Regions from separate parts of the Paenibacillus rhizoryzae genome, predicted to be linked through region 2. Evidence: riboswitches for the same ligand, from Rfam matches in the RefSeq annotation. Region 2 holds a riboswitch; each other region holds the start of a gene.
What was found. Region 2 has a riboswitch for ZMP and ZTP ahead of AC6ESO_RS16645 (bifunctional 5,10-methylenetetrahydrofolate dehydrogenase/5,10-methenyltetrahydrofolate cyclohydrolase). Riboswitches for the same ligand answer to the same signal wherever they lie in the genome.
Positions count from the first base shown of each region.

Region 1: it holds a riboswitch for ZMP and ZTP, as region 2 does, so the genes downstream of both, AC6ESO_RS24345 (DJ-1/PfpI family protein) here and AC6ESO_RS16645 (bifunctional 5,10-methylenetetrahydrofolate dehydrogenase/5,10-methenyltetrahydrofolate cyclohydrolase) in region 2, are expected to answer to the same signal.
Region 3: it holds a riboswitch for ZMP and ZTP, as region 2 does, so the genes downstream of both, AC6ESO_RS25000 (IMP cyclohydrolase) here and AC6ESO_RS16645 (bifunctional 5,10-methylenetetrahydrofolate dehydrogenase/5,10-methenyltetrahydrofolate cyclohydrolase) in region 2, are expected to answer to the same signal.

Region 1 covers NZ_JCAALT010000009.1:77,195-87,717, forward strand. The annotation lists gene AC6ESO_RS24320 (DUF2705 family protein) at 1-196, opposite strand, end outside; gene AC6ESO_RS24325 (ABC transporter ATP-binding protein) at 193-1,119, opposite strand; gene AC6ESO_RS24330 (DUF975 family protein) at 1,338-1,940, opposite strand; gene AC6ESO_RS24335 (TetR/AcrR family transcriptional regulator) at 2,181-2,759, opposite strand; gene AC6ESO_RS24340 (SDR family NAD(P)-dependent oxidoreductase) at 2,852-3,616, opposite strand; gene AC6ESO_RS24345 (DJ-1/PfpI family protein) at 3,927-4,526, opposite strand; ZMP/ZTP riboswitch at 4,575-4,654, opposite strand; gene AC6ESO_RS24350 (DUF2306 domain-containing protein) at 4,742-5,395, opposite strand; gene AC6ESO_RS24355 (GNAT family N-acetyltransferase) at 5,421-6,011, opposite strand; gene AC6ESO_RS24360 (branched-chain amino acid aminotransferase) at 6,085-7,176, opposite strand; gene AC6ESO_RS24365 (LysR substrate-binding domain-containing protein) at 7,314-8,201, shown strand; gene AC6ESO_RS24370 (SGBP N-terminal domain-containing protein) at 8,270-10,523, opposite strand, start outside.
Region 2 covers NZ_JCAALT010000005.1:238,458-248,980, reverse strand. The annotation lists gene AC6ESO_RS16685 (DUF4832 domain-containing protein) at 1-121, opposite strand, end outside; gene AC6ESO_RS16680 (copper amine oxidase N-terminal domain-containing protein) at 163-1,149, opposite strand; gene AC6ESO_RS16675 (S-layer homology domain-containing protein) at 1,369-2,784, shown strand; gene corA (magnesium/cobalt transporter CorA) at 2,827-3,777, shown strand; gene AC6ESO_RS16665 (small, acid-soluble spore protein, alpha/beta type) at 3,838-4,128, shown strand; gene AC6ESO_RS16660 (response regulator) at 4,309-4,992, shown strand; gene AC6ESO_RS16655 (sensor histidine kinase) at 4,989-6,512, shown strand; gene AC6ESO_RS16650 (cyclodeaminase/cyclohydrolase family protein) at 6,540-7,169, opposite strand; gene AC6ESO_RS16645 (bifunctional 5,10-methylenetetrahydrofolate dehydrogenase/5,10-methenyltetrahydrofolate cyclohydrolase) at 7,166-8,035, opposite strand; ZMP/ZTP riboswitch at 8,135-8,220, opposite strand; gene AC6ESO_RS16640 (glycerol-3-phosphate dehydrogenase/oxidase) at 8,357-10,255, shown strand; gene glpK (glycerol kinase GlpK) at 10,292-10,523, shown strand, end outside.
Region 3 covers NZ_JCAALT010000010.1:148-10,670, reverse strand. The annotation lists gene AC6ESO_RS25035 (SMP-30/gluconolactonase/LRE family protein) at 1-721, opposite strand, end outside; gene AC6ESO_RS25030 (SDR family NAD(P)-dependent oxidoreductase) at 737-1,504, opposite strand; gene AC6ESO_RS25025 (mandelate racemase/muconate lactonizing enzyme family protein) at 1,578-2,726, opposite strand; gene AC6ESO_RS25020 (GntR family transcriptional regulator) at 2,816-3,457, opposite strand; gene AC6ESO_RS25015 (GntR family transcriptional regulator) at 3,545-4,219, shown strand; gene AC6ESO_RS25010 (SRPBCC family protein) at 4,634-5,104, opposite strand; partial or broken gene AC6ESO_RS25005 (xanthine phosphoribosyltransferase) at 5,136-5,705, opposite strand; gene AC6ESO_RS25000 (IMP cyclohydrolase) at 5,799-6,503, opposite strand; ZMP/ZTP riboswitch at 6,561-6,637, opposite strand; gene AC6ESO_RS24995 (alpha-L-rhamnosidase-related protein) at 6,700-8,871, opposite strand; tRNA gene AC6ESO_RS24990 (tRNA-Pro) at 9,394-9,470, opposite strand; tRNA gene AC6ESO_RS24985 (tRNA-Arg) at 9,485-9,561, opposite strand; tRNA gene AC6ESO_RS24980 (tRNA-Gly) at 9,568-9,642, opposite strand; tRNA gene AC6ESO_RS24975 (tRNA-Leu) at 9,652-9,734, opposite strand; tRNA gene AC6ESO_RS24970 (tRNA-Lys) at 9,764-9,839, opposite strand; tRNA gene AC6ESO_RS24965 (tRNA-Thr) at 9,849-9,924, opposite strand; tRNA gene AC6ESO_RS24960 (tRNA-Asp) at 9,954-10,030, opposite strand; tRNA gene AC6ESO_RS24955 (tRNA-Met) at 10,041-10,117, opposite strand; tRNA gene AC6ESO_RS24950 (tRNA-Val) at 10,139-10,214, opposite strand; tRNA gene AC6ESO_RS24945 (tRNA-Glu) at 10,222-10,296, opposite strand; tRNA gene AC6ESO_RS24940 (tRNA-Ser) at 10,315-10,402, opposite strand; tRNA gene AC6ESO_RS24935 (tRNA-Asn) at 10,408-10,483, opposite strand.

The DNA of each region.
Region 1 (10,523 bases), on a different contig from region 2:
TCTGGTCCATCTGCTCTTGCATCAGATGTGCTTGTACCGCTGGATCGGCGTCATGCTTTATTTGCTCGGAGTTATCATAGGCTCCGGATACAAACAGTCCAACAAGTGCGATTGCGAAAATCAGGACGACAAGAAACCGTCTGCGCCGGATCAGCTTGATCCACTCATTCTGATAAATACGCCATAGCTCGGTCATACCTGCGTCCCTCCTGTCATGCTTAAGAAGATTTCTTCGAGTGTTTGTTGCGTTCGCTCGATGTTCAAGATCTGCACATCATGCTGAATCAGCGTACTTAGCAGCGAATTGAGTATCTCCACCCTGCCGTGAATGTCGATCGTATTCGTATGACTCCCCGCAAGCTCGAATTGCAGCTCCGCATGCGTGGCTTGAAGAAGCTCCAGCGCCTCATGCGGCTTATCGACTTCAATGGATAAGCGATGCTGCTCCGACATCTCCCGGAGCTCCGACAGCATCGCTGTTCGAATCCATTTGCCGTGATCAATAACGCCGACGCGGCTGCAGATCATCTCAAGCTCAGCTAGCAAATGGCTGGAGATGAGAATACTTGTGCCCTGCTTCACCAATTCAAGGAGGAGCTCCCTGAACTCGCGGATCCCGCTCGGGTCCAGACCGTTCGTCGGCTCATCGAGAATGAGCAGCGCGGGGCTATGGAGCAGTGCCTGAGCAAGACCGAGACGCTGTCTCATGCCAAGCGAGTAACGGCGGACTTTATCATGGATGCGATCCTCCAGGCCGACCAGACGGATGGTCTCGGACAGTTTCTTCTCATCGATCTCCCCTGACAGCCTGGCGAATTGACGCAAATTCTCGTAGCCGGTTAGATAGGGATAGAGCTCGGGATTCTCCACGATCGTACCGATCCGTTCCATCGCTTGTCTGCGATCCCTCGCAATATCATAGCCGCTTAATGTGACTGTGCCGCTGGTCGGCTTGGCTAGACCGACGAGCATCCGAATCGTTGTCGTTTTACCTGCCCCGTTCGGGCCGAGCAGGCCGAATATTTCGCCTTTACGCACATCGAAGGAAATACCGTCTACCAGGGTCTTTCCGCCGATCTGCTTCGTTAATCCTTGTACCGATAGCACCACATCGGACATCGTTCCAACCTCCAATGAAAAATGGGTTCATTATCGCCGCGCAGGTGATGCAGCCCTCTTAGCGTAACGGAAAATCCCCCCATATTCTATAGCCTGTAGGCCAGAGTCTTCCTAGACCGCAGACTAGGATGAAGGAAGCAACCTTCAACCTACACAAAAAGGCCGAGAACCTCCACTTACGCGGAGTTCCCGGCCTTCCTTCACCTATTATGTTCACTTCATGCCGTACGCCCTTGCGAACCTGCAAGATCCTCATAGAAATGGCCCGCCGCCGTGCTGACGTATGGTCCTAGCCAAAGGTATCCGATACCGAGCGTCGGGATGCACAGTATCGCCCATCCGATGAAGGACAGGTAGAGCGTGAACAAGCGCCACTTGTGCCCCGCCATCATCGCCTTGCTGCGGTCGATTGCTTCAAGAGGCGCTATGCCCGGATTATCCCGCAATATGTAATAGGATTGCGAGTACCGGAGTGCCGCGATAATACCCGGAACAATCAGCAGGAGCGCCCACAGCATCGTAAAGATGGCCATGACAACGTAAACCACGAGCGACTCCTTGTACCGCTGGAATCCGCGAAAAACTTCCGTCGCCTCCGGCACTTTCCCCCGGGCGAAATCCAAATAATGATTGTAAATCCCATAAGCCAGAGGAGCGCTAAGCAGAATATTGATGATCCACCCGATGAAACTTATTTTGTTCGTGACAGCACTTATGAGGCCTGAAACCACCATGTACAACAAGAAGTGCAGAACAGCTGCCTTCCAGTTGCCCGATAAGCTTTGCCTTGCTTGAGCGCGAATCTCAGAACGACTAAGCATGTATCAGTTTCCCCCCAGACTAGTATCGTTTGGCTTCAAACTATACTACGTAGGAGAACCCGGATTTAGTCCGGCACATTGAAATTCACCACAGTCTTGCCTTTTACGACTACATGTACGTCCCTGCCGCTAATTGGCCTTGCGAGCCAATGTGCGGGTATGGAGGTTCAGTTTATGAAGAACAATCTGGATAAAAAAACCGCAATCCCCTTATGCAGAAAGGGATTGCGGCTTTTCATTTTATTGGTACAAGATACCCTTAGCCATATCGGCTATACGATAAAGCTTGTCTTTGTTCGTTAGTGATCGCGTTAGCACTCGCAAGCCCAGTAAATTGTTGTGCAGGCTTTCGGCGAGCTCCTCCGCGCTGCGCTTCGAGGTAAAATCGCCGTTCTTCTGTCCCCTGCTGATAACATCTGCAAGCAATTGCTCCCAATAAGCGAAGCTCTCGCTCACTTTGGCTCTTGCTTCGGGATCGCTCGAGGCGAGCTCCACCGCCATGTTCACCATCATGCAGCCCGCAGGATTATCCTCGCTTGTGCCTTGGATCGTGTAATCGAATATGAAATCGATCGCCTGTCCGGGCGTAGAGTTCGGAATGAGCGAACCAAGCCGATTGTTGGTCAGCGTTTTATACCGATCAAAGGCCCTAAGATATAGCATATGTTTATCGCCGAACGTATCATACAGACTCCTGCGGTGAATGCCCATACGCTCGACAAGATCATTAATTGACGTTTTCTCGTAGCCCTGCTCCCAGAACAGCTTCATTGCCTTCAGCAGCACGACATCTTCTTCGAATTCTTTAGCTCTAGCCATAAGCATGCCCCTTTCCAGTCGATTTTACCATATTGAGAACAATCGGTAAAGAATCCCCTGACAAGGCGTCCAATACTCCGCCACTCTTAGGCTTAACGATATACCGGTGCACCGAACGGGGATGAACCGCCGCCTCCGTCAACACTGATTTCGGCACCTTGCACGTACGAAGCATCATCCGAAGCCAGGAACAACGCAACGTTGGCGATTTCTTCCGGTTCACCCAAACGGTTTAGCGGAACCGATCGTGTCAGTTGGGATTCCATTTGCGCCAGCCCTTCCGGCTGCCCCCAGATCGGTGTGCGAGTAGGGCCGGGAACGACTGTATTTACGCGAATGCCGCGCGGCGACAATTCGGAAACAAACACTTTCGCCATGCTCGTAACGGCCGCTTTGCTCGCTGCATAGGCCGCCCATCCCGGGCTTCCGGCATTAGCAAGTACCGAGCCGTTCAGGATTACCGAAGCGCCTTCCTTCAAATAAGGCAATGCAGCTTGCACGGTGAAGAAGACGCCTGTCACGTTCACGTTCAAGACTTCCTGGAATGCGGCCAGCTCCGTACCGCCGAGCGGAGTATGACCGCCAATGCCGGCATTGGCGAATACGACGTCCAGTCGGCCAAATATCGCAACTGCCGCAGCCGTTGCCTTCTCCAAACTTTGCGGATCGGTTGTTTCTGCTTGAATACCGTAGCTAACCGCCGTGCCAAGCTCCTCCACTGCTTTGTCCAGAGTAGCTTGATTGCGACCCGTGATGACAACTTTAGCACCTTCCGCTACAAACAATTTCGCAGTTGCAAAGCCGATCCCGCTGTTACCGCCTGTGATGAATGCTACTTTACCGTCTAATTTACCCATTTCATATCGCTCCCTTGTCATCTGTTTATTATGCTGCATTTATTGAGAATGTTCATTCTCAAAAGAGTAAAAAAATAAAATTGCTGCAAACTATGCTTGGCCGCCGACTTGACTGCAGAACTAAATGAGAACGATCGTTCTACTATTACGAATAAAAAAGGAATGCATCCTCACTACACAATTGCTTCCCGCTTGCTTACGAGCTGATCATACCATATTGGGAACGATCAGTAAAGAATAAATTTAGAGCTGGCTCAATGCTGTGGACCAGCTCCGTTTATTCATGAACGAAACCTCATGATGTCGGTCATTATACCCTTACCCAGTCATATTCCATCAATTTGGCCGCCCGGAGTGCCCGCTCCTCGCCAAGCAGCTTACCGATCACATATAATGACGCATCGATTCCGGCCGAAACCCCAGCGGATAAAATAATCTTTCCATTGTCTACATAACGCGTTTCTTCATGAACCTCAGCAGATTCCGGAGCAATTGCCCGCAGCTCATGCATCGCAAGGCGGTTCGTAGCCAGCTTCAGGCCCTCTGCCAGCTGTGCTTTCACTACCAGAAGAGCGCCTGTGCACACGGACAGCAGCAGTTCAGCCTCACTGGCAGTCTTGTTGATCCAATCCGTCATGACCGCATTGTGCATTTCGGTTCTGGTGCCCGGTCCTCCGGGAATGACGAGAATGTCCGGCTTCGGACAATTCTGAAAGCTGTAAGCCGGGTTAATGCTCAGATTGCCCAGCGCATGAACCGGACCGTCGTGTTCTGCAACAGTGAACACATTGAGATCCTGACCATAGTTACTGCCAGATAAGAATGCCTCGAACGGCCCTGCGAAATCCAACACTTCCACCCGATCAAAGATCAGAATCGCTACATTTCTTGCCTGCCGCACCTGCTCCATCTCATCATCTCCCATGAAATAATAAAAAGTACTCAGTCCACTGACCAAGCACTTCGCCCAGGCGTACGGCATATGAAATATGTGCTCCCCCGTGGTAATCCACGTTTACGCCAGTCACACACATCGAATACTAGCTTTATTTTAGTTGGAATATTCCGATAATACAATCGTTAAGTAACGCCTTCTCCGCTAGAGAGTCAGTAGTTCCTCCCACTTTATTGCAGTGTCGGCCTTCCCTTGCCCCGTGGTCCATAAACCACTCGAATGACAAACTCGGCTGCAAGCAGCAGGAAGAGGATCGCCCCATAAACGCCAATGGTGTAGCTGTGCGTATACGATAAGCCGAATCCTTGGTGAACCACATAGGTAATCGCGTGAATACACAGATTCGTGTAACAGAATGCGTAGCTCCTCACCATCCAATTACGATGGGCGATGCGCTGTTTCCTTCTTATTTTCGCAATCGCAATTACCGTCATGGCCGTCCACAGAATGCTCAGGAGGTTTAGCGGAACGCTGTTCAGCTTGCCGCCGGTTGCATAAGGAGCCATGTAGCCGGAAGTGAGCACAACGACAAGGAGCGCGCCAAAATATACATAGCCAATCGCTCTGTGCGCCCGCCTATAATGGTTCTGTACCACCGTTATGAAATTAACCGCTCCCGCCACCATCGCGATGCACGCACACGCCACATGAACATACATGACATTTAGCCAAACCGGCTTGTTTAGCGGATGCTTCAGGTTGATTTTATGGCTGAGAAAATGCGCTGCCTGCGGATCGACAAAGAAATTCATGCTGATCACATAAACAATAAAGCTTATCGCGATTGCCACCATGCACCGATAAAGGATTTTTGATTTCTGCATAACTAGGTTGTACCTCGCTTCAACATTAAAACTCTACGCCCCGGACCTTCGCATAGATCACCGTATCCTGCAAACGTCCTTCCGCATCGAGCTTATCGTTGCGCAGTATCCCCTCCTTCATGAAGGCCAGCCGTTCGGCAACGCGGGCACTTCGCAGGTTCCTTGCATCAACGCGAATCTCGATTCGGTTCGCCTGCAGGACATCAATGGCGAATTGCGTAATTCCCTCGACAGCCTCTGTCACATATCCTTGCCCACTGAACGCCGTATGGACCCAATAGCCGATCTCGAACTTCCGCGACTCCCAATTAATGCGATGAAGACCGCTGCTGCCAATGAACCGTCCCGTCTCCTTGCAGATCAGATACAGCCTAAGGTCGGAGCGCTCCAAATAATGAATCCTGCCTTGCTTCGATATAATCTCCGATTCTTCGACTGTAGGACGCTGTTGCGCCCACGGCATCCAAGGCCGCAGCTCCTCGAAGCTTTCAAGGATGGATTCATTTACCATTTCCCCATCGTCCCAAAGCGGTGCGCGTATAAGCAGCCGCTTCGTCTCAAAGCTCTCCGGGATCGACAGCAGAATCGGATTAACGGAACTTGAACTTAGACTCATAGGTTTCCCCCCTATAAAAAATGGTGAGGCTGCAGCATACACACATTCTGCCTACAGCCCCACCACTGTTGTATTAACCTTCGCTAACTTCTACTTTCTTCACCCAACCGAAAGGATCTGCAACGGCCCCGGTTTGGATACCCGTTAGCGTGTCATAGATCGACTTCGATAGCTGCCCTGTCACGCCTTCGCTGATTAGGAGCTTCTCTCCGTTCCAGTTCATTTCCCCGATAGGCGAGATGACAGCAGCTGTTCCGGTTCCGAAAGCTTCTTCCAGTGTACCGTTACGGCCTGCTTCATAAAGCTCCTCAATAGAAAGCACTCTCTCTTCAACAGGAATGCCCCAATGCTTAAGGAGTAGAATAACCGAGTTGCGTGTAATACCTGCAAGGATACTGCCGTTCAGCGCAGGCGTAACAACCGTGCCGTTAATCTTGAAGAACACATTCATGCTGCCGACTTCTTCAATATATTTATGCTGCGTGCCATCGAGCCATAGAACCTGCGTGTAGCCTTCTTCCTTAGCAGCTTGCTGCGACTTCAAGGCCGCCGCATAGTTGCCGGCTGTCTTGGCTTCACCTACGCCGCCTACAACTGCACGAACATAATGAGATTCCACGTGGATTTTGACCGGATTGATCCCTTCCGGATAGTAGGCACCGACAGGCGACATGATAATGATGAATTGGTAATTCTCGGATGGAGATACACCAAGCGTCGCTTGCGTAGCAATGACGAATGGACGAATATACAGCGATGTACCCGGAACATCCGGAATCCAGTCTTGATCGACTGCGATTAGTTGCTCAAGCGCTGCAATCGCCACATCAATATCGAGCTCAGGTACACTCATGCGATCGTTGGAACGGTTCATACGGGCAAAATTATCACGAGGACGGAATAATTGAATACCGCCGTCTTCGGTCTTGTAGGCTTTCAAGCCTTCGAAGATCGTTTGTCCATAATGGAACACCTTCGCGGCCGGATCAAGTACGATCGGCTGGTACGGTGTGATACGCGGGTTATGCCACTCTTGCTCGACGCTATAATCCATCACAAACATGTGATCGGTAAAATAAATGCCGAAACCAAGCTGATCCTGCGCTGGCTTCGTCTTCTTGCTCTGACTGCGTTCAATCGAAATGGCGTTATTGGCTGTTGTCATGGGTTATTCACTACTCCCTTGCATTCATAATTGGTGATTGCATACTACCACTCGTTGAGGTATATATAAAATATCTATTCTGTTCACTATCCATACCTTTAAGGTATGGAAGGGGAATTAATGTTGGGGATGCTTACATGGACTTTCGACAGTTAAAATACTTCTTGGCCATTGCGCATGAGAAGCAGATTACACGAGCAGCAAAGCTGCTTCATATGGAACAGCCGCCCCTTAGCCGGCAGCTGATGCTCATGGAAGAAGAGCTTGGCGCCCAGCTGTTCGAGCGGAGCCGAACCCAGCTGACATTGACCGCTGCAGGGCGATTGCTCAAGGACCGGGCGGAGTCGTTGCTGCTGCAATTAGATGAAACGATGAAAGAAGTGAAAGAGCTTGAGCTTGGCGTACGCGGCACGCTCTCGCTAGGTGCTGTTGTTTCCTGCGTCTCCATTCTCCCCGGGCCGATTCAGCAATTACGAGAGAAGTATCCGCAGGTCACGTTCAAGATTGCCGAGGGCGATCATTATCTGCTCGGTGAAATGCTGGAGAGACGGTCGATTGAACTCGTCATATCCCGATTGCCGTTTGAGGCCCATCTGCTTCCCAACAAGCTGGATATGCTCCCGCTTCCTTCGGACCCCTATGTTGCCCTGATGCCTGCCGCTTGGGCTTCCTCTGGCGGAAGGAACGATATCAGCATCGAGGAGCTCGCCCAATATCCGCTGCTAACGTTAAAGACCGATAAAACGATCAAAATGCATGAACAGGTCGTGAGCGAATTCCGTCGTCATGGCTTCGAACCGAACATCATCTGCGAATGCTCCAGCGTCGCCATTATTATGTCCCTAATTGCCGCAGGAATCGGCGCTACTGTATTTCCGAAATCGGTTATTTCCTCGTTTCCCTCCGGGGACGTGATTACGCTCCCTATTCGCGATGCCGATTTCCAATCCGAGGTGGGTATCCTGTGGCTGAAGGATCAGCTGCTGTCCAAACGGGCTCAGCATTTTATAGAATGTTTTCAATAACCTGACCGTTATAAATAAGACCGAGCGCTCTCTGCCAGGCAGATGCTCTCGGTCTTATTTATTGCCTTCTACGGGTTAATAAAAGCTAGCTGCTGCAGCATGCGCTTCAATGCTACAACGGCATTGGCTCTTGTAACGGGTAGTGCCGGTTCGAATTTGCCTTTAAGTTCGACTTCCAGAATGCCGGATTTCAGCAGTTCATTGATATCCTCGGCAGCCCATGCAACAATCGAAGCAGCATCCGGCAGCTTATCAACGCTGATTGCAGTATTGGCCGAACCTGTCCCAGGCTTGACTGCCACGTACTTCATGGCTCTGCCGATCATGACCGCCATTTCTTGTTTCGTAATAATGCCATTCGGGGAGAATCTGCCATTTGTATCCCCTTTAATCAAACCCGTTTGATCTGCAACACTCGCTACACGTGCATACCAAGCGTTCGGCTGAACATCGGTGAACCGCAAGGAGCTTGTTTGCGGCGTAGCCAGACCGAGCGCTCGTACAAGCAGCGCAGCAAATTCCGCACGCGTTACCTGCTGATCCGGGTTGAACGTTGTAGCTGTCGCACCAAGAACCACACGTTTCGAGGCCATGATCTCGATATCTTTTTGGGCCCAGTGTCCCTCAATATCCGTGAAAGTCTTCGAGGCGCTGGCCACGGTATACGTACTGTTATGAGGCACCTTTACATCCAGAACTGTATGATCCCCCAGCTTGCGTGCGAAAGCAGGCACAAACCCGGAAGTTCCTGTTTCCGGATTATAAACAAGAGCTGTAATGTGATTCATATCCACGTTGCCTTTGATCGTAAACGAGCGGGTAATATAAGTACCATTGAAATCATTCCACTCCGTGCTCTTACCGTCCTTTTCCAGCATTACGGTAAATCCCATGGAATCCGACTGTGGCTCAAATCCTTCTTGAGCCAATTGCTTCGTAATCTTGTTGCGTATCAAGTTGCTTGATTTGACGATGCTAATCTCTACTTTCATATCATCCGTAATCACAGTACTGCCTGTATTCAAAAATGCTTTGACAGGTAGCTCATAAGTGACATTATGTGTTTGAACGACAAGCAACATATCCGAATATTTCTTACTTGCCTCCACTAGTTCACTTGATGGCAAAGCCACCGATAGATTCACTTCAAGCTGTTGAAGGTTAATGACAACCTTCGGAACAACAGGCTTGCCCTCTTGATTCTCCTGTTTATCAGCCTGCTCATTCGCCTTAACCAGTGCTGCACGGAGATCAGCTGCCTCCAATTCAAAGTGCATGCCTGAACCATCAGTAGTCGTCCTCATATCATCCGGACCTAGTTTCACAGAGGGATCTACCGGCTCTGCAGGGAAGAATCCGCCGAAGAACCCACCTCCAAAGCCGCCTCCACTGTTACCGCTTCCGTTATTCTCCGAAGGGTCCGGTGAATTTGGCGGAATTGGACAACCGTTTACCAGCGAGCTTGCAGCTTGTGCGACAGATTGCCCTGTGATCGACGGCTTGCTCAAGCCAGGAAGCGCGGTTGGTACGAGTGAGTACGGCGATAGCGTCGTCTGGCCTCCCTCACTGTACGCGATAAGCAGCTCGTCCTGTTTATCGCCCGGCAAAATATCTACGATCGTGGTCGGCATTGCAAGTTGCTGCTTAAGCTGGAAAGTCGCATAGTCGTACACATTAATAGTATGTCCGTTTAACGCATAGAACGTTGTCAGGTCTTTAGAGAAGACTACTCTGCTAAACGGCTCAATCGTTCTGACATACCGCATATCATTTGCCTTTGTAGTTGAGCTCGTAAATATCGTACCGGCTCCATTGAACAGGTATTTATAATCCGGTGAAATCTGAAAGTACGTCGACATCCCATAATCCCCATGATAAGGGGAGTCATAGCCACCCGGGTACAACGGCTCCATAAAATGCCCGGTATCATTAATGTTGAATGCACGGATGTCCCTAGGTGAACTATCGGTATCAATGGAATACAAATGATTCGGACTATACTGAAGATAGGATGCCTGCCGAATATTAGCTTCTTCAATGAGCTCGTTAGTAGGCGAATAGGACCTAAAATACGTCCACTGCCCCGAACCCGACGAAACATAGATATAACCGTTATCATCTACAACGAGATCATAGGGATCTATCGTAATACTATACTGGTCTAACTTCTCGAGCGTGTCAGCCTTCAATATCGCAATACCGCCCGTTTGATTCTCCTCCCACCAATAGGAGCTATGAGGCTGATCCACTAAAGCTACATAAAGCTTCCCTCCCGATACATACAACCGCTCAGGTTGACGATCAAGTGTCATAGTGTGGATG
Region 2 (10,523 bases):
CCACAGGAATGAAGGATACACGTGGCGGTTCAGAAGAGGCGAATAGGAGTTTCCAAGAGAAGAAAGAGACTGCTAGCACGCCGATTAATGTGACTATGAGAATTACGGGTCGAAAAGTCAAGTGATGGCCTCCGCTATAATAGATTCGTTGAAAAAGTTCGCTTAGGTTACGATCTGAATGACTGCTGTCGGGCTTTCCCAGATGACGATAGCGCCTAGGGCTTCACTGATGAAACGGAGCGGCACGAAGGTTGTTCCGCTCACTAGGATTGGCGCTTTAGTTAGAGTAAGGCGGACACCGCCAACTGTTGCTTGGTTGCTGCCCATGACAATTTTAATGATCTTACCTGATTTGCTTGCCTTAATGGATTGATCTGCTGCATTCCATTTCACAGCTGCGCCGAGCTGCTCGAATATGCCGCGCAGCGGCACTAGCGTTGTTCCGTTCTGAACCAACGGCTTCTGCGCATAGAATTGCTCCAAGCCATTAATGAAGATACGTGGAGCCGTGGATCGCTCACGGATACCGATCATTCCAAACGATGGTGATGTGCACACCGCGTCTCCGGACGGAGCAGCCTTACAAATCATTGAAGTTCCGTCTGCATCGAGATCGGCTGGCTCCAGCTGCAACAGATATCGTATTCTTCCCGTACCATTGTTCAAAGAGTACCATCCGCCCAGATCGTCTTGTATGTACAAATGGCTGGCTAGATCCGTCTGGAGGGAACCGGGAAGGAAGCTTCTCCCTTCGGGAGGGCTATAAGTCCACGGGTGCGGCGTATTGGCTGATGAAATCATGCTGCCAGTAGCCTGGATGCCGGAAGGGATCGAAATGTGAACCTCTTGTGCCTTTGCCTGATTGGCTGTTTCGCCTGACGGAAGAATACCGACTCTGCTTCCCGCCTGTTTGTAGTAGAATGTGCTGTCAGCAGCGGCGTATAAACTGCTTGGCGAATCTCCGCCTACTACGTGCCAAGCGATGTCGAAGTGCTCGGAGCCGGTTAGCGATGCATGAATAGTACGATCGGCAATCGCAAATTGAATCGATTTTACCTGTAAGGGAGGTCCTTCTTGCGCAGCAGTCGCAGGTGAAGTCTGCAGCAGAAGGGGTAATGCGAGTAATAGAAACAATCGTATGTATCCCAACCGCATGCGTCCTTTCTATGAATAATTTAGGATAATAGGATAAGTTATCTTTTACTTTATCACACCAATAGCCAAAAAGAGGCTGAATGAACATATTTAAGAAAACTTTAAGAGTGCACTAATTGTAAGAAGCAACCATATTTATGTTAAAATTAGAGTCTAGCTTCTTTAGATTTTGGATCCATAGATTTATATTCGCAGGAGGATTAATAGAGTAGTATGAGAATCTATTGGTTTACACTCATCATTGTCATAAGTATTGGAGTAAGCCAGCTTGGGTTTGATCCTGGCCGCGCAGCAGCAGCAGTCACCGGGTCACCGAGCGAGTGGGCCAAGCAAGAAATCCAAGACGCGATTACGAGCGGACTCATCCCATATGGATTAACGAATAGCTATCGATTGGCACTGACGCGGCAGGAGTTTTGCGAAATGGCCGTTCAGCTCTATGAAGTGCTGACCGACACAAAACCGGCGAATCCTAAGCAGAATCCGTTTCGGGATACGACCAACTCTCGCATCGGACAAGCCTACGAGCTGGGCATCATTAAGGGAACAAGCCCAAACACCTTCTCGCCTAAAGCAAATGTGACGCGCGAGCAGCTCGCGCTTATGCTCTATAACACGCTGGACAAAGCCGGCTTCCTAACGAAGCTCCAAGAGGGGAAAGAAACGCCGCCGAAATTCGCAGATGACAAGCAGCTCGCCCAATGGTCGCGCGATGCGATCGGCATGCTGGCCGGCAACGGCATCATGAAAGGCAATGTGAGCGGCAATCAGCTGCGGTTTCAGCCGCGCGTGACGACGACGCGGGAGCAGGCAATCGTGCTGGTGTACCGGATTTTCTCGCGGTTTGGTACTTATTTTGTCAATGATGAGGAAGATCTGCTGGAGGCGGCCAAACAATCGCTTCCCGTTGCCATTCGGAACGAGCAGATGGCGGTAATCGACGCACGGGCAAGGGCGGTGCTGGCGGAGATCATCCGTCCGGGAATGACCGAATATGAACGCGAGCTCGCGATTCATGACTATATTTTGCAGCATACCGCTTATGATTATGAGAATTACGTGAACGATACCGTCCCGGCGGAGTCGTACTCTGTGTATGGGGTGCTGATGAATGGCGTCGCCGTATGCCAGGGTTATGCCGGTACGGCTGATCTGCTGCTTAGTATGGCGGGCATTGAATCCCATATCGTCATCGGTACAGCGAACGGCGGCAGCCATGCATGGAACAAAGTGAAGATTGACGGGGCGTATTACAATCTCGATGTGACGTGGGACGATCCGGTACCGGATGTGGCGGGGAGATTGAGCTATGGGTATTTTAATGTGACAGATGCCACGCTTCGCGAAGATCATGCATGGAAGGACACGCTTCCGGAAGCTACGGCAAATACGTTCAACTATTATGCGATGAACGGTCTCACCGTGAACAATCAAGCGGAGTTCGAAGCGAGAATTAGCACGGCAATCGAGGCGCGCGCAGCTTCCATTACCATTAAACGTACGTATAAGGATGAACAAGGGACAGGCGGCTGGGAAGCACTGCTGAAGAATTATAGCGAAATTATCGCATCCTATTCCTACACGATGGATAACAGCGGCGTTGTGAGCTTCAAGTTTAAGTATCGTTAATGCTACAATTAGGACAAAAATACGGACGGAGCCTCATGAACCATGATTCGAATTCTTGCCGTTACGAATGATCACCATATTAAGCGGTTGAACAAGCTGAAAGACTTGAACACCATCGCTCATCTAAAATGGTACTGGGTCGATTTCTGCGAACCGACAGGAGAAGAAGCGAAGCTGCTGGATGATTATTTTCATTTTCACCCGCTGGCGATCGAGGATTGCTTGCTTTACTTGCAGCGTCCCAAAATGGACCATTACGAGGATGTCCATTTCTTCGTGCTTCACGCGATTCACGAGCAGACGCTGGAGGCGTCAGAAGTGGATCTGTTCATCGGTCCGAATTTCTTGGTAACCTACCATCAATTGCCGCTCCATGAGGTCGACCGTGCTTGGGAGAAAATCATCCGTAAACCGCATACGGAAGCGCATGGCAATCTGCATGCCGCCTATATGGTGATCGATGAGCTGGTGGATCAATATTTTCCGGCACTGCAGGCAATCGAGGATCAGCTGCTTGAATTTGAAACGGACGAATCCGATGGATTCCGGACGGACCTCAGCCATGTGTTCAAAATTCGAAACAAGCTGCTGCGGCTGCGCAAAACAATTGTTCCTATGCGGGACCTGCTGTATCGTATCCTGAATAGCCAGAAGATCGAGGCTTTAAAGCATTATCATATGTTCTTCACCGATATCTACGATCATCTGCTGAAGCTGTCGGAGATGGTCGATTCGAATCGCGATATGACCTCGGATCTCCGGGACCACTATATGTCGCTCAACGCCAATCGGATGAACGCCATTATGAAAACATTGACGGTCATTACGGTAATCTTCATGCCGCTGACTTTTATTGCCGGCATTTATGGCATGAATTTCTCCAATATGCCGGAGCTCGGATGGCATGCGGGTTATTATATGGTGCTTGCGTTTATGGTGCTGCTCGGCATCGGCATGTTTGCATGGTTTAAGCTCAAGGGTTGGTTTGAATAGAGGCAGGAACCTTAGGGAACGGTAAGTTATACGACTCACCCCTAAGGAGGCGGCAGAAGAATGGCAAGAAGAAGTCGAAGAAAACATCTCGTACCGGGCGCTGATGCGCAAATGAGTGCATTTAAAGCGGAAGTGATGCGCCGGGAAGGATATGTCGTAAATCCGAGCAGGCCGGATGATGTCAAATATGAAGTAGCCAAGTCGCTCGGCATTCCGCTGGAGCATGGATACAACGGCGAATTGTCGACGGAGTCAGCAGGTCAAATCGGCGGGCAGATCGGCGGCGCGATGGTCAAAGAGCTTGTGCGCATGGCGCAGGAGAAGCTGGCACGACAGCACTCGGAGCATTAATGAAGGCCATCAATTATATATGCGCTTAACTAAACCATCAGTAGGTTACTGGTGGTTTTTTGTTTGCGCGCCGATCGGGAGGAGCGAGTTTTTCAGTATTTTTTCACAAACGATTCATACTGTTTTCATCTTCGTCGGTTATGCTGGAGATAACATGCTGAGTGGGATGGGGGATGGACGATGCCTGCCGCAATATTGGTGATCGAGGACGATTATTATATACAAGAGCTCATTGCTGAGTTTCTAAGGGCACAACAATATGAGGTGGATGTAGCGGGCGACGGATTGGAAGGCTGGGAGAAATTTCAGCAATCGTCGTATGACCTCGTTATATTAGATTTGATGCTGCCTTCCATGCACGGCTACGAGATATGCCGCCGCATACGCGAGCGTTCCGATACGCCGGTTATCGTATTGACGGCATTGAGCGAGGAGAAGGATCAGCTGCGCGCGTTCGAGGAGGAAGCGGATGATTACGTGACGAAGCCGTTCTCTTTTCACGTGTTGATGAAGCGGGTAGAAGCGGTTCTTCGGCGTACGCGCAGCGGGCTGTCCGGAGAGCAGCTGTTCGATGGCAGGCTGCGTCTGGATGCCGATGCTTACAAAATCTACGTTGATGGCAAGCTCATTGATACGACGACGAAGGAATTCGATATCCTGCATACGCTCGTACATAACGCCGGACGGATTATGACACGTGACATGCTGCTGGACAAAGTATGGGGCTACGACTACTACGGCGATTCCCGTATCGTGGATGCTCATATTAAGAATATCCGCAAGAAGCTGGGGATCTCCGTCATTCGTACGGTAAAAGGGGTCGGCTACTCGCTGGAATCTGAGCTGGCGTTGGTGGAAGGATGATCCGGCGCAAGGGAATACGGTTTAAGATCTTCATGGTTACGGCGGCGCTGCTTGTCGTATCGGCTTTGCTCATCTATTTGACCCTCTACTTCATGCTGCCGGGTTATTACAAGAACATCAAGCAATCCCGGCTTGAGAATGGAGTCAGCGAGCTGGTTAAGACGATCGATGGGAAAAGTGCCGAAACGGCAATTCCATTGATGGCTGAATTTGGACAGAGCCATAATGCAGCGATCATGATTCGCGATAAGGATGGGCAGGGCTATTATATCCCTCCGAATTTTCGCGGGATGAACAGCTGGCTGTCCAGGAATGCCAACTACCTGAATATGCGTAAGCAGATTGAAGCAGGCCGGGTGACGGATAGCCGAGACTTTAAAGGGCCTATCGGCGGCAATGACGGCAAGGGTCCGGTGCATATTCTTAGCGTAGAGAAATCCATTCGGTTCGCCGAGAGCAATGATACGTACACGCTTTATGTAGACGCTCCGCTGCAGCCGATCGGGGAAGCAGCGGAAGTCATCTTGTTGTTCTTGCCTTATATGCTGATCCCGATTCTATTGATAGCGGTCTGCGGTGCGCTCATCTATTCGCGATTAATCGCGCGCCCGCTTCTATCGCTTAATCAAGTGGCAAGACGGCTAGCCAAGCTGGATTTCTCCGTAACGAAGCCTGCGCTGAACACGAAGGACGAGCTTGGCGAGCTGTCGTTTAGTCTCAGCAAATTGGCGGTCAATTTACAGCTGACGATGGGTGAGCTGCAGGATGCGAATGCGCAGCTTAAGAGCGATATCGAGCAGGAACGTGAGCAGGAAGCGAAGCGGCGGGAGTTCGTGGCGACGATTTCCCATGAGCTCAAGACACCGATTACGGCGGTCAGCGGTCAGTTGGAAGCGATGATCGCCAATGTAGGCTCTTATCGCGACCGGGACAGATATTTGCGCCAATCGTATACGATCATGCAGGATATGGATAAGCTTGTGCATGAAATCTTGGAGCTGTCGAAGCTGGAGAGCCGGGATTTCCGACCGCTGATGCGCAAGGTGGATCTGACGGAATTGGTGCGGGAATCGATGAACAATATGAGCTATTTAGCAGATGTCAAACATATGAAACTGGAGGTCGAGCTTCCAGAGGAAGCGATGATCACGGCCGATGAACGGCTCATGTCGAAGGCGGTAGCGAACATCATTACGAATGCCGTTCAATATTCCGGGGATGCAGAGCGGGTTGTTATTCGGTTATCGGAGGAAGAGCCTGCCGCCAATGAGCAGCGCAATCATCGTTCGTGGTATAGGCTGGAAGTGCTGAACACCGGCGTGCAGGTGGAGGAATCGAAGCTGCCTCGATTGTTCGAGCCGTTCTACCGGGCGGAGCAGTCGCGCAGCCGCTCAACCGGCGGCAGCGGACTTGGTCTCTATATCGTAAGTAAAGTGCTTGATGCTCACGGCGCGGAATACAGCATCGCCAATACGGCGGAAGGAGTTCGCTTCAGCGTAAGGGTGCAGAGAGCGGCGTGAAGCTATAAAGGGATAAGGAACCGGACATTAGATTCTGTCGCGAACGACAGCTAATGTCCGGTTTTTGAGTTGTTCGATTTCAGCGATGAGAGCGGTGCGCTTCGTCGCATAATGAGCTTTAATTCCCTCATCCTTCAGAGCGGCTAGATTGATCTCCACCGTTAAGAGCGCAGATTGCGCAGCAGCTCCTAGGAGCAAAGCGCCGATACCGAGGTCAGAGATGACATGCGCGTTCGTGCAGGAAGCGATGCTCAGCGTCGAATGCAGCGCCGCTCTGCATACCTCCATTAGCCGAAGCGGAGCTTCAATGGAGGCAATGGTCGCATTATGCAGTGCCTCTTGGCGAACAGCCTTCTCAGACTCATTCTGTTTGGGCAGCTTCAGTGCATGCATATAACCGTCAAAAGCCGAAATGTCATCGGCGAGCAATGATTCGCATGCGGTGGAAAGGCGCTGCATCTCGTTCAATGCAGCGTTAACTTGAAGCTGAGCATCGGCGTACTTCTCCCCTTGCGAGAGATGGGCCGCCATCGCGGTCATGGCCGTGCCGAGCGCTGCGGCAAGAGCGGCGGCACTTCCGCCGCCCGGTGTCGGGTCGGCACTAGCTGCCTTCTCTAAGAAACGACGAATAGAATCATCCCACGTAACAGTTGTCATCGTGGCCTCACATCTCCTTGCGACATTTGGATATCGATCGCTTTCATCAGATTGCGAAATAAGACCGCGGTCGTTAACGTACCGACTCCCCCCGGAACCGGCGAGACAGCCGCTGCCACATCGACTAGATCCGAAGCGGCATCTCCGGTGATCGAGCCATCTGCAAGCTCGTTAATGCCCGCGTCGATGACGGTTAAGCCGGAATGTACCAGTTCCTTCGTAATCGTATTCGGTTTGCCAACCGCTACGATGGCGATTTCCGCATGTTCCAGATGAGCGGACAGTTCAGGCGTCCTGGAATGGCATACGGTCACGGTAGCGTGCTCGCGCTGAAGGAGATGAAACAGCGGAAGTCCGACTGTATGTCCTCTGCCTACTAAAGTCACGTTACGTCCTTCTAATTTGTAGCCGTAATGCTTGAGTAACCCGATGCAGGCTTGCGGCGTTGCAGGGTACAGCCCTGTGTCATTGCCGGTGTATACCGCCAGTTTATTGGAGGGAGTGACGCCGTCGATATCTTTGGCAGGGGCTATGCAAGCTTCAATTGCAGGAGCCGATAGATGCGCGGGTAATGGCAGCTCAAGCATGATGCCATGAACGTCTTCATCCTCATTAAGCGCGGTGATGATGCGCTTCAATTCCTCTTCCGAGACATCATTCGCGAAAGCATGGAGCTGGAACGAGATGCCTAGCTTCTCGGCAATCTTTTGCTTGGAACGGGCATAGTAGGCGGAGGCAGGATCGCCCTCAACTAGTAGTGTCGCCAGAGACGGCTGCTTTCCATTCTCTTTCCATTCCTCTACGCGGGCCGTTATTTCCGAATACACAAGCTCCGCTGCTTCCTTCGCTTTCAGTACAATGGCCATAAGCGATCTTCTCCTTCACCTGCAATAATAGAAAGCACGATCAGAAACGAAAAAAAGCATTCGCAAGCAGGCTAGTCCTCAGACATAGCCAGCCGCAAATACTTCTCCCCAGGCGAACGGTAAATTTCGATCCGCATGCTCCCTCGTGGTTCATTCCACTGATTTCGCCAGTTGCATGCAGCGTTATTTTCCTAGAGTGTAGCATGTTGGGGGCGCTTTGAACAGGTCAGTTGGAATGAAATTCCTTATACGCTTATACTGTAAATAAAAGGCCAAAGGTTTGGGGAAAATGCTTCTTTTGCTAAAGGAGGAATGAACGGCATGGGCGAATCTTTCTCGGTGGAGCACCGGGCAGCGCGTCTAGAGCGAATGTCATCGGAGCTGCTCGATGTGCTCATCATCGGGGGCGGCATAACGGGGGCCGGCATTGCATGGGATGCGTCGCGGCGCGGTCTTCGGACAGGTCTTGTGGAAATGGGCGATTTTGCGCAAGGTACGAGCAGCCGCTCGACCAAGCTGGTGCATGGCGGTCTGAGATATTTGAAGCAAGGCGAGGTCAAATTGGTAGCCGAGGTTGGTCGCGAACGGGCGCTGCTGCACAAGCATGCGCCTCATGTCGTGACGCCGACGCCGATGCTGATGCCGGTCTACAAGGGCGGTACCTACGGATATCTGGCATCGGCCATTGGGTTATATATTTATGACAGGCTTGCAGGCGTCAAACGTGCGGAGCGGCGTAAAATGTATCGGCGCGAGCAAACGGAAGCCCTGGAGCCGCTGCTGAAGCGGGATGGCTTGCGGGGTTCGGGCTACTATTATGAGTATCGGACCGACGATGCGCGGCTGACGCTTGAGGTGATGAAGACGGCGCATCGGCATGGCGCGGAGATTGTGAATTATGCCAAAGTCGAAGAGATGCTGTATCGGGACGGCGTAGTGTGCGGCGCTCGGATTGCGGACGTACGCAGCGGCAAACGTTATGATGTCTATGCGCGGAAGATCGTGAATGCGGCAGGACCTTGGGTTGACCATGTGCGCAAGCTGGACGGCGAAGTGACGGGCAAAAGGCTCCTGCTTACAAAAGGCGTTCATTTGGTTGTGGATGGTGAGCGACTGCCGGTACAGCAGGCGGTTTATATCGATGTACCGGATGGGCGGATGATCTTCATCATCCCGCGGGACGGCAAAACCTATATCGGGACGACGGATACGTTCTATCACGGCGATCCCGGTTCAGTTGTCACCACGCGCGCGGACCGCGATTATTTGCTGCATGCGGCGAATGCCGCTTTCCCTACAGCGAAGCTTACGCAAGCGGATGTGGAGTCATGCTGGGCAGGAGTTCGGCCGCTCATTCACGAAGATGGAAAGAGCCCCTCGGAAATTTCCCGGAAGGATGAAATGTTCATTTCGGAGAAAGGGCTTATTACGATCGCAGGCGGCAAGCTGACAGGCTTCCGCAAAATGGCCGAGAAGGTCGTGGATCTCGTCGCAGATGAGATTAAGCGCGGCACCGGCCGCAAGTTTGGCCGCTGCACGACCGGAGACGAAATGCTCTCCGGCGGCGATTATGGCGGGTATCATTCGTTCGGCGAGCTGCAAAAGGAACTGCTGACCCAGGGCTTGAAGCTGGGTGTGCCGCAGGCGGATTTGAAGATCTGGATTGCGAGGTATGGCAGCAATACCTCGCATTTATTGGCGCGTTATGCCGCGCTTAGGGAAGCGGACAGCGGTGATTCCGGCGTTGCTGCGGGTGCCGCCGGCGGGGTGGCGACTGCGGGATTGCCGGGATCCGGAGCAGCCGGCGCTGGAGTAGGAGCCGGTTCAACGGCAAAAGGTCCATCTGCAAAAGCAGTGTCTGGACGTATTACTGTATCGGTTGGCACTGGTGGCGCGGGTTCAGGTGCAACTGCGAGTCAGGGTCAGGCTGCTTCCGCGCTTGGAGCTGCATCTGCTGCTTCTGGTTGGGAGCAGACCTTGCGGGCCGAGCTCGATTACGCGATTGAGGAAGAAATGGCCTGCAGCGCGGTCGATTTCTTGCTGCGGCGAACGAGCCTGATTTTATTTGACCGTAAACGGGCGGAAACGCTGGTACAGCCTGTCCTTCGTTTGATGGGACAGCGTTTCGGCTGGAATGATGCGCAGAGTAAGGCAGAATTGGCCCGCGTACAGGCGGAGCTTAAAGCAGTGACGGAATTTCCCGAAATGGTACAGGAATAGGTTGAAGGTTAAGGCTTGTAACGGGGAGCGAAGATAATGGAGCGCTATATATTAGCTTTGGACGAGGGGACGACCTCCTGCCGGGCGATCCTGTTCGATGAGCAAGGCCGTGCTGCGGGTTCGGCGCAGCATGAGTTTGCCTCCGTATTCCCCCAGGCTGGTTGGGTGGAACAGGATGCGAATGAGATTTGGCAGAAGCAGCTGCAAGTGATGCGCGATGCGGCAGCCGGCGTTGCTGTGGAGCAGATTCACGCGATCGGGATTACGA
Region 3 (10,523 bases), on a different contig from region 2:
GTCCGGTCTGCGGGTTCCATCTCGACACCTGCCAGCCGTCCCAATGCGCGATCCACAGCATGCCTTCGCTATCAATCGTCATCCCATCCGGGAACCCTTCCTCCGGCATAAAATCAATGACCAGCCGTGGATTACTGATCGTCCCTGTCAACACATCATAGTCGAATCCTGTTACCGTCTGCTTCATGGAATCGATATAGTACAGCTGCGTCTCATCGAGACTCCAAGCGATGCCGTTGGACACGCCAACGTCATCCGCCATTTTGCGGCAGCTTAAATCGTTATCCAGCACGTAGAAGGATCCCGTGACGTCCACTTCGGCATCCTGCATCGTTCCAGCCCAATATCGGCCGGCGGAATCACATTTTCCATCGTTAAATCGGTTCTCGGGCAAATGCGCCTCCGGGTCTGCGATCGGGGTCAGCTTGCCTGTTCCGCAGTGGTAATGCTCGAATCCGTCCCGCGTAGTCAGAATGACGGCATCGCCATCCGAAGCATCGCAAACGACAGCGCCAACGGGCTTGCCGATCGTGAACTGCTCATTGCGGCCCGTAGCCGGATCGAAGCGGCTAAATGAACCGCCCGTTATATCCACCCAATAGAGCTTCCGTTGCTCCGCGTTCCAGCTTGGCCCTTCCGCGAGTATGGCTTGGGCGTCAAGCGCCAGCTCCGCCTTGCGCAAGTGCTGCTGCTCTCGCAGCTGAGCATTAGATTGCTGCATCACTCGTTCATCCTCCTACAAATCAATAGTCATCCCGCCATCTGCCACTAACACGGCCCCCGTCATAAACGAGTTGTCCGCGCTTGCCGCGAACATGACGACCGATGCGATCTCATCCGCTGTTCCGACACGGCCCATCGGCTGTGCTTCGTTCCACTGCTTCATCGTCTCCTCGCGCGGCGTATCGAGGTTCTTAATGCTGCTCTCCAGCATCGGTGTATGTACGGCCCCGGGCAGCACCGTGTTCACCCGAATATTTTGCTTGGCAAAATCCAGTGCAATCGCCCGAGTCAACGACACGATGCCGCCTTTGGAAGCCGCGTAAGCGGAATAACCATCCAGTGTAGCCAGCGCATGAACAGAGCTGACGTTCACGATGGCACCGCCTCCGTTGCGGACCATAGCGGGAAGCACCTCACGGCAAAATAAAAAGACCGATGTCAAATTATTCGTGATGACTTCATTCCAACCCTGCAAGCTCATCTCCGTAATGCGAATTTGTGGGCATACCGCGGCATTGTTCACCATGACATCGATCCGGCCGTACTTCGCAAGCGTATCCTCCACGACTCGCTTCACATCCGACTCCGATGACACATCAGCCTGCATCGCCGTAGCGATTAATCCCGCTTCCGTAATCTCCTCTGCAACCGTCTCGCCTTTGGAAGCCGTGCGGTTCACTACGACAACCGCCGCCCCCTCCTTTGCAAAACGGTGACAGACAGCTCTGCCAATCCCGCTTCCTCCACCTGTAACGATGACCACTTTCCCGTTCCAGCTCATACGCTGCCCCCATATTCAGACTAACGCTATTATCGAAAGAGACGTCCTTGGTATGGACGCCTCTCTTCTGCTCTTACTTAACGGTTTCGCGCTTCTCCCAGCCTTGTTTGAAGAGCGGTAGCCAATTGCCGACTTGATAGGGATGCTTATCGATTTCTTCAAGATTCAGCTCCACGCCGAGACCCGGCCCTTCCGGAGGCAATAGATAGCCATTCTGTACTTTCAAAGGCGGGAGCAGCACCTGCTCTTCCCACGGCTCATTAAATTCATCGAAAATTTCATGGATAAGGAAATTCGGCGTCGCCATGTTCAAATGGCTGCATACAACCGAGCATACCGGACCCTGCGCACTGTGCGGCGCCGTCACGCCATTATGGGCATGCACCATGCCGCAAATTTGCTTCGATGCCGAAATGCCCAGATACTGAGGCTCCAGCTGAATAATGTGCACCGCATCATGGCGGAGGAGCTCCGCGAATTGCTCGCGCGAGTAGTAGTCCTCTCCGCAGGCAACCGGTATCGGGCTGCGGCGCGCCACTTCAACCATGCTCGAGATGAGCTGCGGTGGAACAGGCGCTTCGAACCAAGTCGGCTCATACTTCAGCATCGCATCTGCGAATTGCAATGCCGTACTCACGCTGAAGCGGTTATGGCCTTCGATGAGAATGTCGACGTCCTTGCCGACGGCTTCCCGAACGGCCGCGATATTCTCGATCGCGGCTGAGAAATCCTGCCGGCTGACTGTCCGCCAAGCAGCGCCGAACGGATCGAACTTCAAGGCAGTGTAGCCTTTATCGACTACGATCTTCGCTTTCTCGAAGAAGTTCTCAGGCGTATTTGGCCCACGGTACCAGCCGTTTGCATAACAGCGAAGCTTATCGTGACAGCTGCCGCCTAGGAGCTTGTAGAGGGGCTGATTCGTCACCTTGCCCATGATGTCCCAGCAAGCGGTTTCAATTGCAGCCAGTGCGGAGCCTTGAATCTGTCCGCCATCGGAGTAAACGTCGCGGAACAGCTTCAAACTGATCGTTTCCACATCGAACGGGTCGCGTCCGATTACGAGATGCTTCAGTTCATGAATAGCAGCCTCGACGGTTTTGGCAAAACCATTCAGTGTCCCTTCGCCAAGCCCCGTGACGCCTTCATCCGTATCCACTAACACGAAGAGCCAGTTCTTCCACGGGTTGCCGAGAATATAGGTGCGAATGTTTGTTATTTTCATTGCCGCTATGCCTCCCAATTGATTGTCGTTAATTGAGCCCAGCGTAGCACAGCCGTTTGGGAGGCGACAAGATGTCTAACTTGTATACATCAAAGCATGATCTTCTTCACATATTCGATATGCCGCTGCGTTAGCTGTACAGTCAGCTCAGGGTCGGTGCCTGCCAGTGCATGACGAATCTGCCAATGCTCGTCGATGCTGCCCGCAAGACGCTTCTTATTGCGGTTGAAGGTCGTCCGCACGACGAGCAGAAACTTATCCTGAATGCGCGACATCACCTCGGTATATTCCTCATTATCGAGCCCTGCGATAATCAGCGCATGGAATTGGCGGTCCAGCTCCACATATCGCATGATATCTTCTTCAGCTATCGCATCGGCCTGTTGCGCCAAATTGTCATCCAGACCGGCGAAGAACGCTGCATCCATCTTCCCCGTCAGCCGTCGAACGGCATAGGTTTCGAGCGATAAACGCAGCTCGTAGATCTCCAAAATCTTCTTAAGCGATACCTCTTGTACGATGACCCCTTGCTTTGGGGACAGCTTTACGAGCCCCATCATCTCCAGGCGATCGAGCGCGGAGCGAATCGGCGTTTTGCTCATACCGAGCAGTTCGCTGAGCAGCTTCTCGGGCAAAAACATCCCGCCTTGCCACTCTCCGCTCACAATCCGATTCTTAATCGCTTCGAAAGCCTGATCACGCAGCGTCACCGCGGTCTGCTGCTTCTCCAACGGCCTTCCCTCCTTCGCTTCCTCTCTCTTATGTTATACTACTTTTTAGTAGCTTTCGGATGAAAAATAATAGGAGGGATCCTCCGCATGCCCCGCCAATCGCTGCGCGATGAAGCCTATCACGTCATCTATGAACAAATTATAGGCGGTGAGCTGCCCAAAGGAATCGTCACCTCCGAGGTACAGCTCAGCCGTCAGCTCGATATGAGCCGCACGCCCATCCGCGCCGCGTTGCAGCAGCTCGAGAATGAAGGCTTCCTGCGGATCATTCCCAAGCACGGCGTGCTGGTCCTCGATTCATCTGCCCAGCGGGTCGGCGATCTCCTGGAACTGCTGACCGCGCTGCTATTGTATGCCTTCACGAGCGTGCGCAACCGCGACGAATCCGCGCTCGGCGAGATGTCCCGGCAGCTAGTGGAAGAGCTGGAAACGCTGCTCGCTGCTGACGATGCGTCGTCACTTTATGCTGTCGGCGATGAACCCGCTCATGTTGTCAGCGACACGCTTGCATTATGCCAATTTGAATATGACTTCGTGAGCCGCGTCATCGCGCTCAGTCATAACCAGGAAATGCAGCAAACGCTGGCGAACAGCGCATCCCGCTTATTCTGGGCCGGCAACAAGAAACGGTGGATCGCCCCATACCGTCATGAGATGGGGGACACGCTTCACTTGCTGCTGAGACGATTGACCTCCGATACCGACAGCTTCATCGAAGCGATGAATCGTTATTTGCAGATGCTGAAGAAGACCTGGATCTAGTCAGTAGAAATAACTAGAAGCACGCTTCCACCAATCGCTCTCCGTCATTGCGTTCACTCTCTAACGAATCCCGGAGGTCTTATTTGGATCTCTGAACGGGGTTTGAATTTCTAACGAATCCTACAGGCACTATTCCATGTCCAAATGCTGATTTCGACTCCATTTCTCCATAATAAGACCCGTACGATTCGTAAGATCTGATTATCGGCATAATTCATGCAAATAAGGCCCATACGATTCGTTAGCACATCGCCACAGTAACAATCTTCCCCTAGCTGTCTCGAACATAACATACCTCTGATCCCAACCCATACAAAAATAGCTGCACCGGGCGCTATCCCCCAGTACAGCCATTTCACATTCCAATATCTCATGTCACTGTTTACTCATCATTCATCATTCATCACTTGCAACTCACTTCGCAGTCAGCGTACCCAGCAAAGCCTCCAGCCGGTCGAAGTTCTGCTCATTCCCATCCACCACATAGTCCTTCACATGGTCGAATTCAGCCGCCGTGTTAAATTGCATATGGAACGACAGCTTCGTACGCCCGCCATCCACTTCCTCGAATGAAGCGTTCACCTGAAAATGCGGTCCCGTAACATGCTCGAGCACGATTTGCTCCGGCGCCTTGATCGCCTGGAACACATTTTTATTCTTATAGTTGGTGCCATCAGGGCCGTGCATGACGAACTCCCAAACACCGCCTTCCCGAAACTCAAACGTGCTGAACGTGTTCGTAAATCCATTTGGTCCCCACCACTGCGCCAAGAGATCCGGATTCGCCCAGGCCTGAAATACAATATCGCGCGGCGCGTTCATCACGCGCCAATTCAGCACATCTTTCTCGCCAATAATTGGATTCGGGTTCGATTCTTTGTTCATCCTGTTATCCATTCCTCCATTTTACCTGCCATTAAACAAACTCCACCTTGCCGCCCTCCAGCGAAGCAATGCGAGCAAGCGACTCCACGCGGAATCCCTTTTCCAGAAGCTTCCCTCTTCCGGATTGAAACGACTTCTCGATCACGATCCCCATGCCGGCTACCTCTGCCCCGGCTTGCTGAACGATTCGCGCCATACCAAGCGCAGCTTCCCCATGAGCGAGAAAATCATCAATAATCAGCACGCGATCATTCGGTGCGAGGAACTTTCTCGATATCGTGACTTCGCTCTCCTCTTGTTTCGTAAATGAGTATACCTTCTCCGTGTACAGGTCATCCCGAAGCGTCAGCGATTTGCGTTTACGTCCGAACACCATCGGCACGCCAAGCTGAAGTGCGGTCAGCACTGCCGGTGCAATGCCCGAAGACTCGATTGTCATGATCTTCGTTACACCGCTCTCGCGAAACAGCTCGGCAAAAGCTTTTCCGATCGCAAGCATCAGCTATGCATCCACTTGATGATTCAGAAACGTATCTACCTTTAACACGCCGCCATCCAGCACGATGCCTTCTTGCCTTATTTTCTGCTTAAGAAGCTCCACAGCACTCATACACCCCTTGTTCCCATTTCCGCTTTAACCAGCAATCTAATGCTTCAGTATTCCCCGATTAACCGACCTAATCCTGCCAGCCCCTCACACATGCTTATTTCTAAAAGCGTAATTAATCGTTTGATCCTCCACGCTAATCGATTTAACCAGCAGCGAAATTCGGTTATCCGGGTTGATTCCCTCCCAATAGAAATCGGCGGTTTCTTCAATGGAATCGAATAACGGCACTTCGAACGGATCGCCTTTAAACGGCTTCAATACGCCATCCCGTTCCGATTCGTAGGTATGTATGCAGTGTCCCGTCCCCTGCTTAAACCGGCTGAAATGATACCGACTACGCAAGCAAACCGAAGGGTCGTTGTCATACGTTTTGAGAATCGACAATTCATACTGCTTCACATCCGCATAGATAACGGCAGAGATCCTCGGTGTAAAATGCGGCGCATCCGGCTCGAACTCTCGGTTCATCAACGCTTGCTCGAAAGTCTGCCGAAGCTGTAAGCCCTCATAGATGGTATCCGTCTGGTCACCGTTAGAGACAATGTGCGCATCCTCCCAGTGGCGGATCGGATAATAAATAATAAGCGAAGGATCTTCCATCAACGCCGGATCGAATGCCTTATTCCTGACATACATGCCATCCTGCTCAAAAACCCGATTGCGGCTGTTCACGCTGCGCCCCATAATCCAATACACCTGCACGTAATGCGACCCGGAAGGTGTCATGCCTGCAATCAAGGTTCTCCCCGGATAAGGCTTCTCAAACAACTCCTGTTGATAGGACTTCACTCACACTCGCTCCTCTCCGAATACAAAAAGAGGCAAGGAGAACTCGTAAGCTCCCCCTACCTCTGCCCAGGCGTACGGCTCGTATCTATATGCTCCCTCATGGTTGCCCATGTACGCCAGTTACATACAGACTGCTAAATTACTCTCACAATACCGAATTAAGCCCTATAAATCAACTATTATTCTGCAAGCTTGTTCATACGACCTTATGCTCGCTCAATTCCACGACCTGAACGCCGGGAGGTGCAATGACACTCGTACACACCTTGCCGCTATCGTCCACATACCACTTCACATGGAGATCACCAAACGGAGTGTTGACCGTACCGCTGCAAGCGCGAATGCCGCCGACCGGATTTGGCGAGACCATCACTGTTTTGTAACCAGGCTCAAGCGACTGAACACCGAGAACAACTTCGCCTATCCATTTCACAGGCGTGCTGGACCAGGCATGGCATAAGCTCATCCGATAGGAGCCGTAAGCTGTATACGTGGTGAGAGCATCGTGAAAATCGCGCCCTCCATTTCCTTCCCCGTGCGAGTAAGCTTCCCAGAAGGTCGTCGCCCCGTGATCGAGCATTCCGCCCCATACGATCGAGATCACCTCATACGCTCGCTCATGTTTCCCAAACCGGGAATAACACTCTGCCAGTTGGAACGCCGACAACGGCGTGATCGGATCCATCAACTCATATTCGTCCAAGAAGGCTACGGCTGCATCAGCACTCACATAACCGCTTGCAATACCGAGCACTTTAACTGCCAGAGCGTAAGGCTCTTTCATAAAATCCTCGGAGCTCAGTGCCCGCATCGGCCAATCGAGCAGCGGCGCCAGCTCCAGCTCAGGTAATTCGGCTGCCAATTTCACCAAGTCGGCATGCGTCAATGCATAGATTGCTTGCAGCGCAATAACCTTCTCCTCGTTGGTCAGCGGTACCCATTCAATCAGAATGCCGTCTTGGATGAGGAGCCCTTCACCTGGCCTCGTATTCTCAAGCACCCATTTCATATGGCGGTGCATCGGCTCCTTCAGCTCCAGCACAAATTCCTTATCGCCCGTCTGAAAATAATACTCCGTTACCGTCTTCATCCACCACAGCGTATATTCACAAATACTGTTCATCCAATGCCCGCTCGGCGTACCTTCTCCCAGCTCACGCACCGCGCGGCGGATAACCTTCGTATCGTCCCATAAGAAGTAACAGGATTTTGCCGCCAGATAGAAATCAAAGGTCCAGTTCAGCCGATCCCGCTTAATCCCGTCCCACAGCCCAATTTGATGACATATCCGGCTCGTATGCGCGGAAACCTCAAAGATTTGATTTAGCTCCTCATTATCGCTTTGCAGTTTCCCAGCTTGGCGCAGCGCTACGTGCACCGTCTGGAACCTCAGCTTCAGTTCAAAAGACTGCTCTGGTTCGCCCAGTACATACAACTGTATATAACGACAGCCCTGTGGAAGCGTACAGACCGTTTCTCCCGGAGGAACAACGAGCCATTCCGTAATACAACCGTCGTAATGCGCAAGCTCCATGGTCGATTCAGCACCATTCCATAACAGCTTCACCGGCTCGTCACCTGAGTTGGAGACGATAAATCGGCAGTTATGCTCCGCTAGCAGATCGACAGTCACTCTTGAAGCTGTGCTCAGGTCCATCTCCATTTGCAGCTGTCTCATCGCTTTCCACTCATTCTGCTTCCGCAGATGGTAAAACAGCTCTAACTGCTCCTGCTCCGGTTTGACCACGGATCCATCCTGTCCATGTGCGCCGCTGAGACTGACTTTACCGTCGCCCGATACCGCTGCCTCTATCGCGAACAGGTCCTGCACGATGACATTATCCAGATCGTAGGCCGTAATATCTCCGAAACCGCCTGCTACGAAAGCTGCCGGGCTGTTCTCTAAATCTCCGAATGGCTCTTCGCCTAATAAGCATATTTGCGCAGCAGCCGAATCATCCGCCTGCCAGCTCTCCGCCTCCGTTGTAAGCCACAATCCCTCTCCCTGCAGAAACGCGATCGCACCAACCCTGCGATTCCACAGATAGTAGTTCACTTCTACCAAAGGGATGAACGCCGTACAATCCATTTCAATCCTAAGCTCATGCTCCCCTGGGGGCAATACATCCGGAAAACCAACAACTTTCATAAAAGCGCCTGCATTCCCGGCACGTTCAGCAATCTCTGCGACTACTTGCCCATCAAGCACAACGCGCGCTCCACCCGTAAACGATGCGTGTAAGGAGACTTGGCGAACTTCTGACTCTACCGTAAATGTACGAGTCAGCACACAGCTTGGCCGCTGCTCACGTTCCTGATGCCAAATCCAAACCGGCAGTTTTACTTCAGATTTTATTGTCGTCTCCATCGTATAGTTCCTCTCTTTGCTTACGTTTTAACTACTCTGGATACTTCATGCCATTCACGATGTAGAAACATGCCCTGCTTCGGGCGCTTCACACGCGATCCCGTCATTTCTTTATAAACTGTACACCTTTTATTGGAAACTGCCATAAAGCCATCATTCTAGATGAAAATAGTTAATCTCATAAAACGTTTTACTTGGCATCCACAACCACAATTCACTACCTCAGTGTGAGTAAGTAATAGTTGTAAGCACTTACAGGTTATTGTACTGACATCTTACCACCGCGGAAGTAAATTCTTCAACATTAAAACAAACGGCATTTTTTTAACCATGAAACCCTTGATATCACTGGTTTTTCTCGCATTTACGCTATAAAAATAATTGAAAATTAAGCGGGCCGGTAAGCATAAAAACGTTTTTATACGGCATTAATTAAATACGCCATCGCCTGCCTAATCAAACACATGCCATAACGCACAAAAAAAAGCCCCCTGCTTTCGCAAGGAGCGTTCATTTAAAAGATGGTCGGGATGACACGATTTGAACATGCGACCCCCTGGTCCCAAACCAGGTGCTCTACCAAGCTGAGCTACATCCCGTAATGAAGTGAAAATGGCGTGCCCTGAGAGATTCGAACTCCCGACCTTTTGATTCGTAGTCAAATGCTCTATCCAGCTGAGCTAAGGGCACTAATAATGGAGCGGAAGACGGGAATCGAACCCGCGACCCTCGCCTTGGCAAGGCGATGCTCTACCGCTGAGCCACTTCCGCAAATAAATATGGTGCGCGTAGAGGGACTTGAACCCCCACGGTCGCCCGCCAGATCCTAAGTCTGGTGCGTCTGCCAATTCCGCCATACGCGCATGAGTGAGAATCATTTTCCATAAGAAAATGGTGAGTCATGTAGGATTCGAACCTACGACACCCTGATTAAAAGTCAGGTGCTCTACCAACTGAGCTAATGACTCGAGTAAAGATGGTGCCGGCGATAGGAGTCGAACCCACGACCTACTGATTACAAGTCAGTTGCTCTACCAACTGAGCTACACCGGCAAATGTTAAAGATTAAGCTTTGGTAATAATGGCGGAGCCGACGGGATTCGAACCCGCGGTCTCCTGCGTGACAGGCAGGCATGTTGGGCCACTACACCACGGCTCCGCAGTAAAATTGGTTGCGGGGGCAGGATTTGAACCTGCGGCCTTCGGGTTATGAGCCCGACGAGCTACCGAGCTGCTCCACCCCGCGATAGTACAAGTAAATCTTTTATGGTGGAGGCTGACGGGATCGAACCGCCGACCCTCTGCTTGTAAGGCAGATGCTCTCCCAGCTGAGCTAAGCCTCCAAATAACTGGTGACCCGTAGGGGACTCGAACCCCTGTTACCTCCGTGAAAGGGAGGTGTCTTAACCACTTGACCAACGGGCCTTGATGAAAAAAGTACAACGGAGAAGGAGGGATTCGAACCCTCGCACCACTTACGCAGTCTAACCCCTTAGCAGAGGGTCCCCTTGAGCCACTTGGGTACTTCTCCATGAATGGCTCCCCGAACAGGACTCGAACCTGTGACAACTCGATTAACAGTCGAGTGCTCTACCAACTGAGCTATCAGGGAACAGTAAGATTCAGGAACTTTGTCACCCTGAAAACTGGAT